DNA from 4 places in the Franzmannia qiaohouensis genome. Region 1 is predicted to be linked to each of the others. Evidence: predicted binding sites of a transcription regulator. Region 1 holds the regulator's gene; each other region holds the start of a gene.
The links. Region 1 encodes sigma-54, which starts transcription at its own class of promoters, with help from an activator protein. Its sites were predicted from a motif close to TGGCACNNNNNTTGCTNT; they were not measured.
Positions count from the first base shown of each region.

Region 2: the regulator sigma-54 is predicted to act here: its motif matches at 1,870-1,887, upstream of QC821_RS19400 (CmpA/NrtA family ABC transporter substrate-binding protein).
Region 3: the regulator sigma-54 is predicted to act here: its motif matches at 1,621-1,638, upstream of speB (agmatinase).
Region 4: the regulator sigma-54 is predicted to act here: its motif matches at 2,677-2,694, upstream of QC821_RS00630 (amino acid ABC transporter substrate-binding protein).

Region 1 is NZ_JARWAM010000006.1:89,006-93,289, forward strand. Features, by position in the region: gene lptB (LPS export ABC transporter ATP-binding protein) at 1-626, shown strand, start outside; gene QC821_RS09500 (RNA polymerase factor sigma-54) at 789-2,201, shown strand; gene hpf (ribosome hibernation-promoting factor, HPF/YfiA family) at 2,313-2,621, shown strand; gene QC821_RS09510 (PTS sugar transporter subunit IIA) at 2,629-3,117, shown strand; gene rapZ (RNase adapter RapZ) at 3,197-4,120, shown strand; gene QC821_RS09520 (HPr family phosphocarrier protein) at 4,125-4,284, shown strand, end outside.
Region 2 is NZ_JARWAM010000018.1:40,472-44,755, reverse strand. Features, by position in the region: gene QC821_RS19410 (NarK family nitrate/nitrite MFS transporter) at 1-364, shown strand, start outside; gene QC821_RS19405 (nitrate- and nitrite sensing domain-containing protein) at 473-1,744, shown strand; gene QC821_RS19400 (CmpA/NrtA family ABC transporter substrate-binding protein) at 2,022-3,326, shown strand; gene ntrB (nitrate ABC transporter permease) at 3,370-4,224, shown strand; gene QC821_RS19390 (ABC transporter ATP-binding protein) at 4,237-4,284, shown strand, end outside.
Region 3 is NZ_JARWAM010000017.1:43,692-47,975, reverse strand. Features, by position in the region: gene QC821_RS19075 (hypothetical protein) at 1-47, opposite strand, end outside; gene QC821_RS19070 (sigma-54 interaction domain-containing protein) at 59-1,489, opposite strand; gene speB (agmatinase) at 1,790-2,740, shown strand; gene QC821_RS19060 (YjiH family protein) at 2,789-4,168, shown strand; gene QC821_RS19055 (5-guanidino-2-oxopentanoate decarboxylase) at 4,179-4,284, shown strand, end outside.
Region 4 is NZ_JARWAM010000001.1:122,845-127,128, forward strand. Features, by position in the region: gene QC821_RS00620 (amino acid ABC transporter permease) at 1-263, opposite strand, end outside; gene QC821_RS00625 (amino acid ABC transporter permease) at 273-1,463, opposite strand; gene QC821_RS00630 (amino acid ABC transporter substrate-binding protein) at 1,583-2,611, opposite strand; gene QC821_RS00635 (VanZ family protein) at 2,886-3,263, opposite strand; gene hemE (uroporphyrinogen decarboxylase) at 3,265-4,284, opposite strand, start outside.

The DNA of each region.
Region 1 (4,284 bases):
TGCTCGGCCCCAACGGGGCCGGCAAGACCACCTCGTTCTACATGATCGTCGGGCTGGTCAAGGCCGACGCCGGCGAGGTCCATATCGACGACCGCGACCTGTCCCGGGCGGCCATGCACGAGCGCGCCCAGGCCGGGCTCGGCTACCTGCCCCAGGAAGCCTCGGTGTTTCGCAAGCTGTCGGTGGCCGACAACATCATGGCAATCCTCGAGACCCGCAAGGACCTCGACCGCGCCGGGCGCCAGGCGCGCCTCGAACAGCTGCTCGGCGAGTTTCATGTCACCCATATCCGCGACAATCTGGGCATGAGCCTGTCCGGCGGTGAGCGACGCCGGGTCGAGATCGCCCGCGCGCTGGCTACCGAGCCGACCTTCATCCTGCTCGACGAACCCTTCGCCGGGGTCGACCCGATCTCAGTGGGCGAGATCAAGGGCATCATCCGCCAGCTCAAGGCGCGCGGCATAGGCGTACTGATCACCGATCACAACGTCCGCGAGACCCTGGATATCTGCGACCGCGCCTATATCGTCGGCGACGGCCAGATCATCGCCGAGGGCAGCGCCACCGAGGTGCTCGATAACCAGCGAGTCCGCGACGTCTACCTCGGCGAGGACTTCCGGCTCTAAGAATACCGTCCTCAAGCCCATGAAAACACGCTGGGCTATTGACAACTGGCACACGAATTGCGCATGGCATGCTTATTGCAGAGATTTCATACCATAGTGCTTGCATGGGGTCGCGACGCGGGCTAACGTAATCGCTCACTTGTCAGCGAAGCCGTCTCCCCCATGGCCATGAAACCCTCGTTGCAACTGCGCGTCGGTACCCACCTGACGATGACCCCCCAGCTGCAGCAGGCGATCGCCCTGCTGCAGCTGTCGACCCTCGATCTTCGCCAGGAAATCCAGCAGGCGCTGGAGTCCAACCCCATGCTCGAGCTCGACGACGCTTTCGGCGAGCAGGAGGTCGCCGAGGCCAAGGAGGACGACTGGTCGAGCGAGATCCCCGACGAGCTGTCGGTCGACAGCGACTGGTCGGACACCTACCAGGACATGGCCCCCAGCGGCAGCGGCGAAGCGCCGGACTTCGAGCGCAACGCCAGCGGTGAAAGCCTCCATGACCACCTGGCCTGGCAGCTGGCGATGACCGACCTGGTCGACCGTGAGCGGATCATCGCCGAGAGCCTGATCGATGCCGTCGATGACAACGGCTACCTGGCGGCGAGCCTCGACGAACTCAGCGGCGGGCTGCGCGACCAGGGGCTTGCCGGCCTCAAGGTCAGCGAGGTCGAGCAGGTGCTGCTGCGCCTGCAGCAGTTCGAGCCTACCGGGGTATGTGCCCGCGACCTGCGCGAATGCCTGATGCTGCAGCTCGGCGTGCTGCCCGATGACACCCCGCTGCTGCCACAGGCCAAGCGCCTGGTACGCCAGTTCCTGGAAGCCCTGGCCGGCGACGATCGCAAGCTGCTCAAGCGTCGCCTGCGCCTCGATGACGACCAGCTCGACCACGTCATTGCCCTGGTCCGCACCCTCGACCCGCGCCCCGGCCAGGCCTTCAGCGACAGCGGCAATGACTACGTCATCCCCGACCTGATCGCCCGCCATACTCAGGCCGGGTGGCGCATCGAGCTGAATCCCGAGGCGCTGCCACGGATGCGTATCCAGCCCGACTACGCAGCACTGATCAAGCGCGCCGACAAGAGCGACGACAACGCCTTCATGAAGCAGCACCTGCAGGAGGCACGCTGGCTGATCAAGAGCCTGTCGAGCCGCAACGACACCCTGCTGCGGGTCGGTCGCGAGATCATGGCGCGCCAGTTCGACTTCCTCGAGCAGGGCGAAGAAGCCATGAAGCCGCTGATCCTGGCCGACATCGCCCAGGCAGTGGAGATGCACGAGTCGACCATTTCGCGTGTCACCACCCAGAAATTCATCCACACCCCGCGCGGGGTGTTCGAGCTCAAGTACTTCTTCTCCAGCCACGTCGGCGGCGCCGGCGAGGGCGACGCCCACTCCAGCACCGCGATCCGCGCGCGCCTCAAGAAGCTGATCGGTGAGGAGCCGGCGCGCAAGCCGCTGTCCGACAGCAAGCTGGTCGACCTGCTCGCCGATAGCGGCATCAAGGTCGCCCGGCGTACCGTGGCGAAGTATCGCGAAGCCATGGGCATCCCGCCCTCAAGCGAGCGCAAGCGTCTGTCCTGACAGTAAAAAAACCTGCAACATCGGTGCTGATCAAATCCACCGGCACAGGGGCTATGCAGCGCCACAAAAAGGGTTACAATCGAAGCGACACCCGCAGGAAAGGAGCGTGCCATGCAAGTCAACATCACCGGACACCATGTTGAACTGACCGAATCGCTGCGTGATTACGTCGACGAGAAACTTGCCCGCCTCGAACGACACTACGACAACATCACCACCGTGCAGGTCACGCTTTCCATCGAAAAGGAGCGCCAGCACGCCGCCTGCACCCTGCACGCCGCAGGGGCCGATATTCACGCCGATGCCCAGGACGTGGACATGTACGCCGCCATCGACGCCCTGGCCGACAAGCTCGACCGCCAACTGGTCAAACACAAGGAAAAAGCTCAGGCCCGCGCCCAAGGCGCCGGTGTCCGCTGATTTCTCCATGACTCTGCAAACCATCCTGCCCCCCGAGCGCGCCCTGTTCGGCGTCCCCGGGGGGAGCAAGAAACGGGTGCTGGAATTCTTCAGCACCTTCATTGCCCAGAACACCCCGAGCCTCGACAGCCAGGAAGTCTTCAGCCGGTTGATCGGACGCGAACGGCTGGGCAGTACCGGCATCGGCAACGGGGTCGCCATCCCCCATGCCCGCAGTCCCCACTGCAAGACGCCGCTGGCCGGCTTTCTCAAGCTCAGCGAAGCGGTCGACTTCGATGCCATCGACGGTGACCCGGTAGATCTGGTGTTCGTGCTGCTGGTTCCCGAACAGGCCGACGACACCCACCTGGCACTGCTCGCCGAAGTCGCCGGCGTGATGAACGACGCCGAGACCCGCGCCAAACTGCGCCACTGCGAGAGTCAGCGTGAACTTCATGATACCCTGATGGATGCCATCGACCGTCAGGCCCAGCATCCCGATACTCCCGCTCCCTGAGCCTTTGCCAGGGCCGCCTGGAAGCCCCGCGACTCATGTCGGCGGCACGTTTTAGCGCAGGTTCGCGCAGGAGAGCAGCATGCAGCTCGTGATCATCAGCGGCCGATCCGGCTCGGGTAAATCGATTGCCTTGCAGGCCCTCGAAGACCTGGGCTTCTACGCCATCGACAACCTCCCGGCGATGCTGCTCGGTTCGCTGGTCGACGAACTGCATGCCGGCGAGCCGCGGCGCTCCTCGATCGCCGTCAGCATCGACGCACGCAACCTGCCGGATGCCCTCGAGCGCTTCCCGAGCCTGCTCGACGAGGTGCGCCAGCGCGGCGTCGACTGCCAGGTCGTGTACCTCACCGCCGATGCCAAGATCCTCCTCGAACGCTACTCGGCCACTCGCCGTCGCCACCCGCTGACCCGCGACAGCGACCGCACCCTGGCCGAGGCGATCGACTCCGAAGAGAGCGCACTGGCCGAGATCCGCGACCTGGCCGACCTGACCATCGACACCACCCGGCTGTCGGTCCACGACCTGCGCGGACGCATTACCGAGCAGGTCGCCCAGCATGTCGGCAAGCAGCTGACCCTGACCTTCGAGTCGTTCGGCTTCAAGCGCGGCGTGCCGCTGGACGCCGACACCGTGTTCGACGCCCGCTGCCTGCCCAACCCCTACTGGGATCCACGGCTGCGCCCCTTCAACGGCCGTGACGCCGAGATCGTCGAGTTCCTCGAGGGCTATCGCGACGTCGCCGACATGGCCAGTGACATCCACGGCTGGCTGAGCCGCTGGCTGCCGGCCTATCAAGCCAGCCATCGCAGCTATGTCACCGTGGCGATCGGCTGCACCGGCGGCCAGCATCGCTCGGTGTACCTGGTCGAACGCCTGGCCACCGAGTTTGCCGCCCGCTACCCCGATGTGCGCCTACGCCACCGCGAACTGGGCATTCACACCGCCATCACCCGCCCCGCTGCCAAGGACAGCGAGCACGCCACGCCACTACAAGGAAGTTGAACCGATGCCGAGCCGTGAGCTGACCCTGACCAACAAGCGCGGCCTGCACGCCCGCGCGGCCACCAAGCTGGTGCAGTGCTGCCAGCCGTATCGTGCCAAGGTCAAGGTCCAGCACGCCGGGCGCGACGCCGACGCGGCCAACATCATGTCGCTGCTGATGCTCG
Region 2 (4,284 bases), on a different contig from region 1:
TTTCTCGCAGATGCACGTGCTCTCCTACGCCATTGGCATCATGCTGGTCTTCAGCCTGTTCGTGCAGATGGCCGAGGGCGCGACCTACGGCGTGGTGCCCTTCATCAACAAGCGCGCGCTGGGTGCCGTGGCCGGCATCGTCGGTGCCGGCGGCAACGTCGGCGCCGTGGCAGCGGCCTTCCTGTTCCGCTCGGAAGCCATCACCTATCAGCAGGGGCTGTTCTACCTCGGGCTGATCGTGCTGGTGCTGGCCTCCTGTGCGCTGCTGGTGCGCTTCTCTCCGGAGACCGAAGCCGAAGAGGCCGCCGCCTACCAGGATGCGGTGGGCGAAAACACCGGTGCCGGGGCACTCTCGCTGCGCTGAGCGTAACCCGCGCCAACACAGGCTCGGCTCGACAGCAAGCCGCCGCTCGCAAGGGCGGCGGCTTGCGTGACGGGAGATGATGCGTCATTTACTCAGGAGGTCTCGCCCATGAACCCAGCCCACCGCCTGCTGCAAGCCGCCAAGCGTAGCGAGATCGACAACCTGCAGCACCTCGCCACCACCTGCGAACTGGTCGGCGATATCAGCCGCTTCATTCATGCGCTGCAGAAAGAGCGCGGCGCCTCGAATGTGTTTCTCGCCTCCCATGCCCAGCGCTTTGCCAAGCGTCGCCTGGAGCGGATTGCCGACAGCCTCACCCGCGAGCGGGCCATTCGCGAGCGCCTCGACCACCTCCCGCAGTACGCCGCAAGCAATGCCCGCCTGCTCAAGCGCATCGCCTGTGTATGGGTCGCCCTCGACGACCTGGCCGGCCTGCGCCGCGACATCGAGTCGCTGGCGATCAGCGCCGATGCTGCGACGCGCACCTACAACCGGTTGATCGGGGGGCTGCTGGCCGTGGTCTTCGATGCCGCCGACACCGCCGACGACCCCGACGTGACCCGCTCGCTGGTGGCCATCTTCCACTTCATGCAGGGCAAGGAACTGGCTGGCCAGGAGCGCGCCTGCGGGGCCATCGGGTTTACCGCCGGTGAGTTCGATGCTCCCCACCGCCAGCTACTGCTGCAGCTGATCGACGCCCAGCAGCGCTGCTTCGATACCTTCAGCGAATTTGCCAGCGACGCCGCCCGGGAGTATTGGCAGCAGCAGCTGTCGCTGCGTACCCAGGACGGCATCCAACAGCTGCGCGAGCGCGCCTGCACCGACGCTGCGCAGCAGCTGGACCGCGACCTGGGTGAGACCTGGTACGAGCTGACGACCGCACGCATCGATGCCATGCAGCAGGTCGAGGCGCAGCTGGCCGCCGAGCTCTCGCAGCTCTGTCATCGCAAGATCGAGCAGGCCCAGGCCGACATCAACGACCAGCAGCAGTTGGACGCCTCGCTTCAGGATGCGATCAAACACTGCTCGACCTGCGAACAGCTGGCCGACCTCTTCCCACAGGAGGCCACCCACGAGCTCGGCCAATTGACCGCCAATGCCGTGGAATCGAGGCTCAACCGGGCCCTGATTGACCTGATGCAATCCCAGAATGCGCGACTGCAGCATATCAGCGATGAGCTGGAGAACACCCGCAAGACGCTTCGCGAACGCAAGCTGATCGACCGTGCCAAGGGCATGATCATGGAGCATCAGCAGATGAGCGAAGAGGAGGCGTATCGTTTCATGCGCAAGGCCTCCATGGACCAGAGCAAGAGCATGGCCGAGATGGCCAAGACCATCATCGACCTGGCCGATATCCTACAAAAACGTCAGGCCTGAGGGCGTAAGTGGTGCGATGCATCATCGAGGCGCACCAACACAACGCCAAGAGAGATATCACCGAGCCCAGGCCACTATACGCAAGTCCTTGTTAGCGAAAGAAACAGCACCATTACGGGTAAAAATGGCACCCTAACTGCAACGGTATTGGCGTACGCTGAGTCAACGACGGTTCAGCTCCCAGGCAGTTTTCAATACCGGACAACGGCGTCTGATAAGAGCCTCCCAGTGAGTGGAGGCTTATATCAGACGCCGTTTCTTTGTTTGGAGCCATCATATGAACAACAACAGATTCAAGGGCTACTCCCCTCAGCGTCGTCGCTTCCTGAAAAACTCCGCCACCCTGGTCGGCGGCTCGGCGCTGCTAAGCAGTTTGCCGGTGAGCTGGGCCTTTGCCGACGGCAAGCCGGAGACCACTGCGGCCAAGCTCGGCTTTATCGCCCTGACCGATGCCGCCCCGCTGTTCGTCGCTGACGAGAAGGGCTTCTTCGCCAAGCACGGCATGACCGATGTCGAGGTACTCAAGCAGTCGTCCTGGGGCACCACCCGCGACAACCTGGTGCTCGGCTCACAGCGCAACGGCATCGATGGTGCGCATATCCTCACCCCCATGCCCTACCTGATCAGCTCCGGTGCGGTCACACCCAACAACCAACCGGTGCCGATGAGCATCCTGGCGCGCCTCAATCTCAACGGCCAGTGCATCTCGGTGGGTAGCGACTATGCCGACCTCGAGGTGCAGCTCGACACCCGTGAATTCGGCCAGGCCCTGGCCGAGAAACGCGCCGGCGGCGACGAAGCCAGTGCTGCCATGACCTTCCCCGGCGGTACCCATGACATGTGGATTCGCTACTGGATGGCGGCGGGCGGCATCGATCCCGACCGTGACGTATCGACCATCACCATTCCGCCCGCCCAGATGGTCGCCAATATGCGCGTTGGCAGCATGGATACCTTCTGCGTCTGCGAGCCATGGAACAACCAGCTGGTCAACCAGGGAATCGGCTATACCGCCAATACCACCGGCGAACTATGGAACGATCACCCGGAAAAAGCCTTCGCCATGCGCAGTGACTACGTGGAAGCCAATCCCAATGCGACCCAGGCCTTGTTGATGGCGATCATGGAGGCACAGATGTGGTGCGAGGATCCTGCCAACCATGAAGAGATGGCACAGATCTGCTCGCGCCGGCGCTGGATTCACGCCCCTTATGGCGACCTTATCGATCGTATTCAAGGTAACTTCGACTACGGCACTGGCCGAGTCGTCGAAGATCATCCGCAGATGATGCGCTACTGGGATCGTCATGCCTCTTACCCCTACAAGAGCCACGATCTTTGGTTCCTGACCGAGAACAAGCGCTGGGGATATCTGCCGCAAGACATGGACAGTGCCGCCCTGGTCGAGCAGGTCAATCGCGAGGATCTGTGGCGCCAAGCCGCCGACCGACTCGGCGTGGCATCAAGCGATATTCCCGACTCGACCTCGCGAGGCATCGAGACCTTCTTCGATGGCAAGACCTTCGATCCCGAGAATCCCCAGGCCTACCTCGACAGCCTCGAGATCAAGCGCCTGACCTGAGCCTAATCGACACCCACCGACTCACTCATACCGGAGAATCGCCATGCGCGCTTCACCTAGCACCGATAGCGCCAGTCGCCCACTGCTGGGTGGCTGGACACCCAACCTCCAGGGCATCAGGGACGCCCTGGTCCAGAAGCTCCTGCCACCGGTGATCATCCTCGCCGTGCTCGGGGCGATCTGGGAAATCCTGTGCTCCTCACCTGGGGCAACCCTGCCCCCACCCTCCCAGGTGCTCACCGACACCTGGGAGCTGATCGTCAATCCCTTCTATGACTACGGTGGCAACGACAAGGGCATGGGCTGGCAGATACTGGCCAGCCTCGAGCGGGTCGCCTACGGCTATTTGCTGGCGGTGGTGGCCGGCATCAGCCTGGGCGTACTGGTCGGCCAGTCTACCTGGGCCATGCGCGGGCTCGACCCGGTCTTCCAGGTGCTGCGCACCGTACCACCGCTGGCCTGGCTGCCGATTTCTCTGGCCGGCTTCCAGGACAGCACACCGTCGGCGATCTTCGTGATCTTCATCACCGCCATCTGGCCGATCATCATCAACACCTCGGTCGGAGTACGTAACATCCCCGAGGACTACCGCAACGTCGCCCGAGTGATACGCCTCAACGGCATGGAGTATTTCACCCGCATCATGCTGCCGGCCGCCGCGCCCTATATCTTCTCCGGCCTGCGCATCGGCGTGGGCTTGTCGTGGCTGGCCATCGTCGCCGCCGAGATGCTGATCGGCGGCGTGGGCATCGGCTTCTTCATCTGGGATGCCTGGAACGCCTCGATGATCAGCGACATCGTGCTGGCGCTGATCTACGTCGGCATCGTCGGCTTCATCCTCGACCGCATGGTCGGGTACATCGGCAACCGCGTCACCCGCGGCACCGCCCAGGGCTAACGGAGACTCCCCATGACCCAACGCTATCTCAGCATCGAACAGGTCGACATGACCTTTCAC
Region 3 (4,284 bases), on a different contig from region 1:
AGTTTCTCGCGCTCGTCCATAGGTTTGGGGCGTTTTTCGTATCGCATTCTTGAGTGACTTATCTCTCGTTATGAATCGTCAGGCCATGCTTGCTGAGCTTGCGCACCACGCTGGGCTGACTGATGCCCAGGCGCCGGGCCATGGCATAGGTACTCGGATGGTCGCGGCACAGTGATGCGAGGATATCGCGCTCCATCGCCGCCATTGCTTGCTTGAGGGTTTGCCCCTCGGATAGCAGCGTATTCCCAGGCATGGGCGCATGGGATGAGCGATCACTTACCAGTATACCGGGTTCCTGGCCGGCGGCGAACCTCTGCTGCCCCACGTCGGGCTCGATCAGGTCGCCGGGGGACGATAGCCAGGCGCGCTCCAGGGTGTTCTCGAGTTCTCGTACGTTACCCGGCCAGTCGCGGGCCATCAACTGCGACCAGAGGCCGGCATGCAGCAGCTTGTTGCCACCATAGCGCTGGTTGAGACGGGCCAGCTGCAGTTCGGCGAGCACTGGAATGTCCTCGCGGCGCTCGCGCAGCGGCGGCAGCGTGACCGGTATCACGTTGACCCGGTAGTAGAGATCGAGGCGAAAGCCGCCCTCCTCCACGCGCCGGGCAAGATCCTGATTGGTAGCCACCACCAGCCGGAAATCTACCCGCCGCGGCCGGGTGTCGCCCAGCCGCGTAAGGCTGCCATCCTGGATCACCTTGAGCAGTTTGGTCTGCATGGCCAGCGGTAGTTCGCCGATCTCGTCGAGAAACAGCGTGCCGCCGTCGGCCTGCTCCAGCAGGCCGGCGCGGCCCTGGCGCGTGGCGCCGCTGAAGGCGCCGGGCTGGTAGCCGAACATCTCGGATTCGAACAGGCCCTCGGGAATCGAGGCGCAGTTGACGTCGATGAAGGGACCGTCGCCGCGCCGGCTCCAGCGATGCAGCTGGCGCGCGAAGGCGGTCTTGCCAACCCCCGATTCGCCGAGCAGCAGCACGGTGGCATCGGTGGGCGCCACGCGCTTTAGCAGCACGGCAATCTCGCGCATGACGCCGCTGCGCACCTCGAGGCTATCGAGCTCCAGATCGTCGCCGATCGAACCGCCGCCGCTGCGTTTGAGGTGGTCGCTGAAACGCTGCTGTAGCAGCGCATACTCGTCCTGCAGCAGCTGCAGGTCGGTGAGATCCATCGAGCGGCTGACGACCCGCTCGAGCTTGCCGTCGATATACACCGGATGTGCCTGGGCGAGCACCCGTCGTCCGGTGGCAGTCTGCTGCATCAGCTGGGCGGGCTCGCCGGTGCGCATCACCTCGAGACTTACCGAGGGCTTGAGAATGCCCTTGGTTTCCAGCGCCTGCACCGTGGTGCGGCACAGCGCCTCGCGGCTCATGCCGTATACCGCCGCGGCGCCGGGGCTGACGTCCAGCACCCGGCCCTCGCCGTCGACGATGAAGAAATGGTCGCTGGCCGTCTCGACGATGGTGGCCAACACTTGGCTATCGATGTCGCGCATGACGGGTCTCGCTGAGGGCGAAATCGATACGTTAACGCATCATTGATGCATTTTTAAATCAAATCGGCGGCGCAATGATGTAAAAACGCATCACCCTGCCGGAAACCGCCTATAAAACAGTCGCGTAAACTTGGCACGCAATGTGCAGTAGGTGATGGGCAAAGCGCCAAAGGCCAATGTAGGAGCGTATTTATTCGCGATGGGTTTTTCGACCCCGGCAGCGCTGCGTGCTGCATCGCGACTGACGTCGCTCCCACAAGGGCGGGGCCCTTTGCAAATCGATTGAACAAGGAGAACAGCATGAGCGAGTTCAACCAGCCGCTGGGCGGCAACGAGATGCCGCGCTTCGCCGGCCCGGCGACCATGATGCGACTGCCCACCCAGGATAGCGCCGCTGGCCTGGACGTGGCCTTTATCGGCATTCCGATGGATATCGCCACCTCCAACCGGCCGGGCACGCGGCTGGGGCCGCGCCAGATCCGCGACGAGTCGCGCATGCTGCGCCCCTATAACATGGCTACCCGCGCCGCGCCCTTCGACAGCCTGCAGGTGGCCGATATCGGCGACGTGCCGATCAACACCTTCCACCTGCCCAAGAGCGTCGACATCATCAGCGCCTTCTACGACGAGGTGCTGCGCCACGACTGCAAACCGCTGACCATGGGCGGCGACCATCTGATCACCCTGCCCATCCTGCGCGCCATGGCCAACAAGCACGGCCCGGTGGGCCTGATCCATATCGACGCCCATGCCGACGTCAACGAGCACATGTTTGGCGAGCCCCTCGCCCACGGCACGCCCTTCCGTCGCGCCCAGGAAGAAGGCCTGCTGGCCCACGGCAAGGTGGTGCAGATCGGCCTGCGGGGCACCGGCTATGCTGCCGAGGACTTCGACTGGTGTCGCGACCAGGGTTTCCGCGTGGTGACCGCCGAGGAGTGCTGGTACAAGTCGCTGGCGCCGCTGATGGCGGAGGTGCGCGAGCAGATGGGCGACACGCCGGTCTATATCACCTTCGACATCGACGGTCTCGATCCCTCGGTGGCCCCTGGCACCGGCACCGTCGAGATGGGCGGCCTGACCTCGGCCCAGGGCCTGGAGCTGGTGCGCGGCGCTGCCGGCCTCAACATCGTCGGCGGCGACCTGGTGGAAGTGTCGCCGCCCTATGACCCCAGCGGCAACACCGCACTGATGGGCGCCACGCTGCTGTATGAAATGCTGTGCGTACTACCCGGCGTAACGCACCAGGATTGATCGAGCCGATACCCCCCACTGACTGACGACAACAACGAGGATGACCTCATGCCCTCTCCCGACACGACCCAAGAGACGGTGCCCCGAGCGCCGCTAGACCGTGGCAACCTGCTGAAATTCCTCATCCCCTCCGTGATTGGTGTGAGCCTGTTCCTGATCCCGTTCCAGGTCGGCGACACCATCAACATCGGCATGGGCCTGATGGCCGACGGCCTCAAGGCGCTGCTCGACGGCGCACTGCCGGCCATCGCCACCGCGGTGCTATGCCTGTCGGTGATACTCACCGCCTGGGTCAAGATCGCCAAGCCGTCCTTCGCCGCCGAGGGCGTGTTCAAGGACATGTTCGATGTCGGACCGGTGTGGTTCGGCATGCGTATCCTGGGCGCAGCCTTCGCGCTGATGACCTTCTTCCAGTTCGGGCCCGAGTTCGTCACCGCCTCCTTCACCGGCGGCGTGATGCTCAATGACCTGGCACCGGTGCTGCTGACGTTCTTCTTCTTCGCCGCGATCCTGCTGCCGTTCCTGGTCGACTTCGGCTTCATGGAGTTCATCGGCAGCCTGGTGCGCAAGCCGTTCCGGGTGATCTTCCGCCTGCCGGGACGCAGCGCCATCGACGCCACCGCCTCGTGGATGGGGTCGGGCACCGTGGGCGTGCTGATCACCACCCAGCAGTACGAGAAGGGCTTCTACAATCGCCGCGAAGCGGCGGTGATCGCCACCAACTTCTCGATCGTATCGATCGCCTTCAGCCTGCTGATCACCAGCTTCGTCGACCTCAACCACATGTTCGTGCAGTTCTACTTCACGGTGGTAGTGTCGGGGCTGATTGCCGCCATCATCGTGCCGCGCCTGCCGCCGCTGTCGCGCAAGCCGGATACCTACTACGAACCGGTGGGCTGCCAGCTGCGCGAAAAGCGCACCGACGGCATGGGCGTATTCCGCTACAGCCTGACCATGGCGGTGAAGCGCGCCGAGAACGCCCCAGGTCCGCGCGAGCTGGTGCGCAACGCGCTGTTCAACGTCGCCGACATCTTCCTGGCGCTGCTGCCGCTGGTAATGGCGATCGGTACCGTGGCACTGATCCTGGCCGAGTTCACGCCGCTGTTCACCTGGCTCTCCTACCCGATGGTGCCGGTGCTCGAGCTGCTGCGCATCCCCGAGGCTGAGGCCGCCGCACCGGCGACCCTGGTGGGCTTCGCCGACATGTTCCTGCCGGCAGTGCTGGCCACCAACATCGAGAGCGAACTGACCCGCTTCGTGATCGCCTGCCTGTCGCTGACCCAGCTGATCTACATGTCGGAAATCGGCGCGCTGATCCTCAAGTCGAAGATTCCGCTCAAGCTGTGGGAACTGCTGGTAATCTTCCTGCTGCGCACGGCGATCACCTTGCCGATCATCGCCTTCATGGCGCATACCTTCTTCTTCTGAGGCATACGCGATGACTGACACCTCCATGACCTGCGCCGAGCTGCTGATTCGCCTGCTGCGCGATACCTACGGGGTCGACACCCTGTTCGGAATTCCCGGCGTGCACACCGTGGAGC
Region 4 (4,284 bases), on a different contig from region 1:
ATGAACTGGGTGAAACGGGCATTGATGAACACCCAGCAGGCGCCTTCGCGGGAGCAGTCGTCGCGGCTGGTCCCCACCCAGTCGGCATTGATCAGCCCCCACTGGATGGTCGGTACCAGCATCAGGTACAGCAGATACAGCCCGAGCAGCGAGAAGAAGCTGTTGATCGGCCCGCTGAACAGATTGGCACGCAGCCAGGCCAGGGGGCCGATGGTATTGGAGGGCGCCGGTCGCGCCTCGATCATCTTGTGATGGTGAATCATGGCCCGCCCCTATCGTTCGACCAACGCCATGCGGGCGTTGTACCAGTTCATGAACAGCGATACCGACAGGCTGATGCTCAGGTAGACCGCCATGGTCATGGCGATGACCTCGATGGCCTGGCCGGTCTGGTTCAGCGTGGTACCGGCAAACACCGAGACCAGGTCCGGGTAGCCGATGGCGGTGGCCAGCGAGGAGTTCTTGATCAGGTTGAGGTACTGGCTGGTCAGCGGCGGGATGATGACGCGCATTGCCTGGGGGATGATCACCAGGCGCAGCACCAGCCCCTGGGGCAGGCTCAGCGCCTGGGCTGCCTCGGTCTGGCCGTGGGAGATCGCCTGGATGCCCGAGCGCACGATCTCGGCGATATACGAGGCGGTATAGATCGACAGCGCCAGCCACAGCGCCAGGAACTCGGGGATCACCGTGATGCCACCGCGGAAGTTGAAGCCGCGCAGCTCGGGCACATCCCAGGTGACCGGCACCCCGGTCGCCACCAGCACCAGCAGCGGCAGACCCAGGATCAGTGCCAGCGAGATCCAGCCGGCCGGAATCCGCTTGCCGGTGGCTTCGTGGCGACGCTTGTTCCAGACCACCAGCGCGATACTGGCGGTGATGGCCACGATGAAGGCCAGCGGAATCAGCCCGAAGCCCGACTCGAACAGCGGCTCGGGCAGATAGAGCCCGCGCACGTTGAGGAAGATCACCTCGCCGAACGCCAGGCTGTCCCGGGCGCTGGGCATGGCACGCAGCACCGCGAAGTACCAGAAGAAGATCTGCAGCAGCAGCGGGATATTGCGGAAGATCTCGATATAGGCGTTGGCGAGCCTGGCGATCAGCCAGTTGGGCGAGAGCCGCGCAATACCCACGATGAAGCCGATGATGGTCGCCGCCAACACACCGAGGCCGCCCACCAGCAGGGTATTGAGCAAGCCCACCAGGAAGGTGCGGCCGTAGGTGCTCTGGGAGGAGTAGTCGACCAGACTCTGGACGATGCCGAAACCGGCGGTGTTGTTGAGGAAACCGAAGCCGGTGGTGATACCACGTGCGGACAGGTTGTCCTGGGTGTTGCCGATGATGTAGAGCAGCGCGGCAACCACTGCCGCCACCAGCAACGCCTGAAAGATCAGCGCCCGCTTGGCGGGATCACGCCAGAACGGGGGCTTGGGGCCTATCTGTGAGGCCTTGGGTCGAGCAGACATGAGGATCTTCTCCGCCTGGAGGGGCTGGATGATACATGCCATCGCCTGGCGGGCCGCATGGCGGCCAGCCAGACGCTGGCGTCAACGCGCCGACAGCGTCGGCGCATCAGGCGGATCGCTTAGCGAACCGGCGGCGCGTACTGAATGCCGCCATCGGTCCACAGAGCGTTGATGCCGCGTTCGATCTGCAGCGGAGAGTCCATCCCCACGTTACGATCGAAGCTCTCGGCGTAGTTACCGACCTGGCTGATGATGTGGTAGGCCCAGTCGGCCTCGAGACCCATACCCTCGCCGTAGTTGCCATCTTCACCCAGCAGGCGAGCGATGTCCGGATCGTCGGAACCCAGCATCTCGTCGACGTTGTCGCTGCTCACGCCCAGCTCTTCGGCGTTGAGCATGGCGAACAGCGACCACTTGACGACGTTGAACCACTGGTCATCGCCCTGGCGCACGGCCGGACCGAGCGGCTCCTTGGAGATGATCTCCGGCAGCACCATGGCACCGTCCGGGTTATCGAGTTGGATGCGCAGCGCGGCCAGCTGCGAGGTATCCGAGGTCAGCACGTCACAGCGACCGGCTTCGAAGCCGCCCACGGTCTGCTCGGAGGTATCGAAGACGATGGGGTCGAACTCCATGCCGTTGGCACGGAAGTAGTCGGCCAGGTTGAGTTCGGTGGTAGTACCGGACTGCACGCAGACCGCGGCGCCGTCGAGCTCCGTGGCGCTGGAAATACCCAGGTCGGACGACACCAGGAAGCCCTGGCCGTCGTAGAAGGTAACGCCGGTGAAGTTGATGCCCAGCGTGGTATCGCGGGTAGTGGTCCAGGTGGTGTTACGCGACAGCACGTCCACTTCCCCAGACTGCAGCGCGGTGAAGCGCTCGACGGCGTTCAGCGGTACATAGCGCACGGCCTCGGCATCGCCAAACACGGCGGCGGCCACTGCGCGGCACACGTCGACGTCCAGGCCCTGCCACTCGCCGTCGTCATCCGGCGACGAGAAGCCCGGCAGGCCGTCACTCACACCACACTGCACGGCGCCACGCTCGACCGTATCTTCCAGCGTCGAGGCCGAGGCCATCGCGCTTGCACCCACTGCCAGTACCGTGGCCGACGTCAGCAGTACCAGCTTGTTGTTCTTGTACGACATGGAGGATCCCCTCGCGTAGTGGTCAATATATTGGGACATGCGTTTTAAAAGCATGTGCCAAGACCATAGCAAAGAGTGTTCCAACACGCGCAGTAACCGGAAATAACATTTATTCAACGCAGAAAAAGCAGGCAAAACGCCGGATCTTACGCTCAAGCGCCGGGTATCGCCGAAAATCGCCTCTCTTTTCATGCACCTGCGTAGTGCATTACTCAACACCACAGGTGTCGTGTGCACCATCAAGGACTCGTCCCGGCAGCGGGGCTGTCTGGCCTCAATCCGTCCCCAGCAGGCGCCGTCGCAGCCAAACCAGCAGCAGTAAGGCGCAGCCGGCGCCCAGGGTATTGGCCAGGATGTCCCAGCCATCGCCGCCGCTGCGCCCGGGCACCGGAATCTGGGCATACTCGATCGCGATGCCATAGGCCACCGCCATGGCAAAGGCGCGCAGCGGGCGAACGCCGGCCAGCGACACCAGTGCAGCCAGCCCACCGTAGCCGACGAAGTGGTTGAACTTGTCCCACGGCAGCCGCTGGGGCATCTCGCTGCCCGGCGTCAGGCTCCCCACGGCAATTACCAGCGCCGCCAGCAGCGCCAATACCAGCCACAGCCGGCGACGCTCATGCCAGCGACGCAGCAGCTCGCCAACGTACATCTCAGCTGCCCTGATGGTACGCCGGGCTCAACTCGTGCAGCGCTTCCATGAAAGCGGTGACGTGGTCCGGGTCGGTAAACTGGCTGATACCGTGGCCGAGGTTGAAGATATGGCCCTCGCCCGGTCCGAAGCTATCCAGCACTCGCGCCACCTCGGCGCGAATCGCCGGCGGCTTGGCAAACAGCACGTTGGGGTCGAGGTTGCCCTGCAGGGCGACGCGGTGGCCGACCCGGGCCCGCGCATCGGAGAGCTCGGTGGTCCAGTCCAGGCCTACCGCATCGCTGCCGGCGCTGGCGATCTGCTCCAGCCACTGGCCGCCATTCTTGGTGAACAGGATCACCGGCACCCGGCGGCCGTCGTGCTCGCGAATCAGCCCGGCGACGATCTGCTCCATGTAGCGCAGCGAGAACTCCAGATAGGCCGGCGTCGACAGCACACCGCCCCAGGTATCGAAGATCTGCACCGCCTGGGCACCGGCGCGAATCTGGGCGTTCAGGTAGTCGGTGACTGCCGTGGCCAGGGTATCGAGCAGCTGATGCATGGTGTCAGGGTTGCCGTAGAGCATCGACTTCACATGGCGAAAATCCTTGCTCGAGGCGCCCTCGACCATATAGGTGGCCAGCGTCCAGGGGCTGCCGGAAAAGCCGATCAGCGGCATCCGCCCGTTGAGCTCGCGGCGAATGGTGCGCACCGCATTCATTACATAGTCGAGGTCGCGCTCGGCATCCGGCGCCTTGAGCGCGGCCACCGCCTCGGCAGTGCGCACCGGGTTACGGAATTTCGGCCCTTCGCCGGTCTCGAAGTAGAGCCCCAGGCCCATGGCGTCAGGGATGGTGAGGATGTCCGAGAACAGGATGGCGGCATCCAGCGGGTAGCGCTCCAGCGGCTGCAGGGTCACCTCGCAGGCCAGATCCTGGTTACGGCAAAGATCCATGAAGCTGCCGGCATCAGCGCGCGAAGCGCGGTACTCGGGGAGGTAGCGGCCGGCCTGGCGCATCATCCATACCGGGGTGCGATCCAC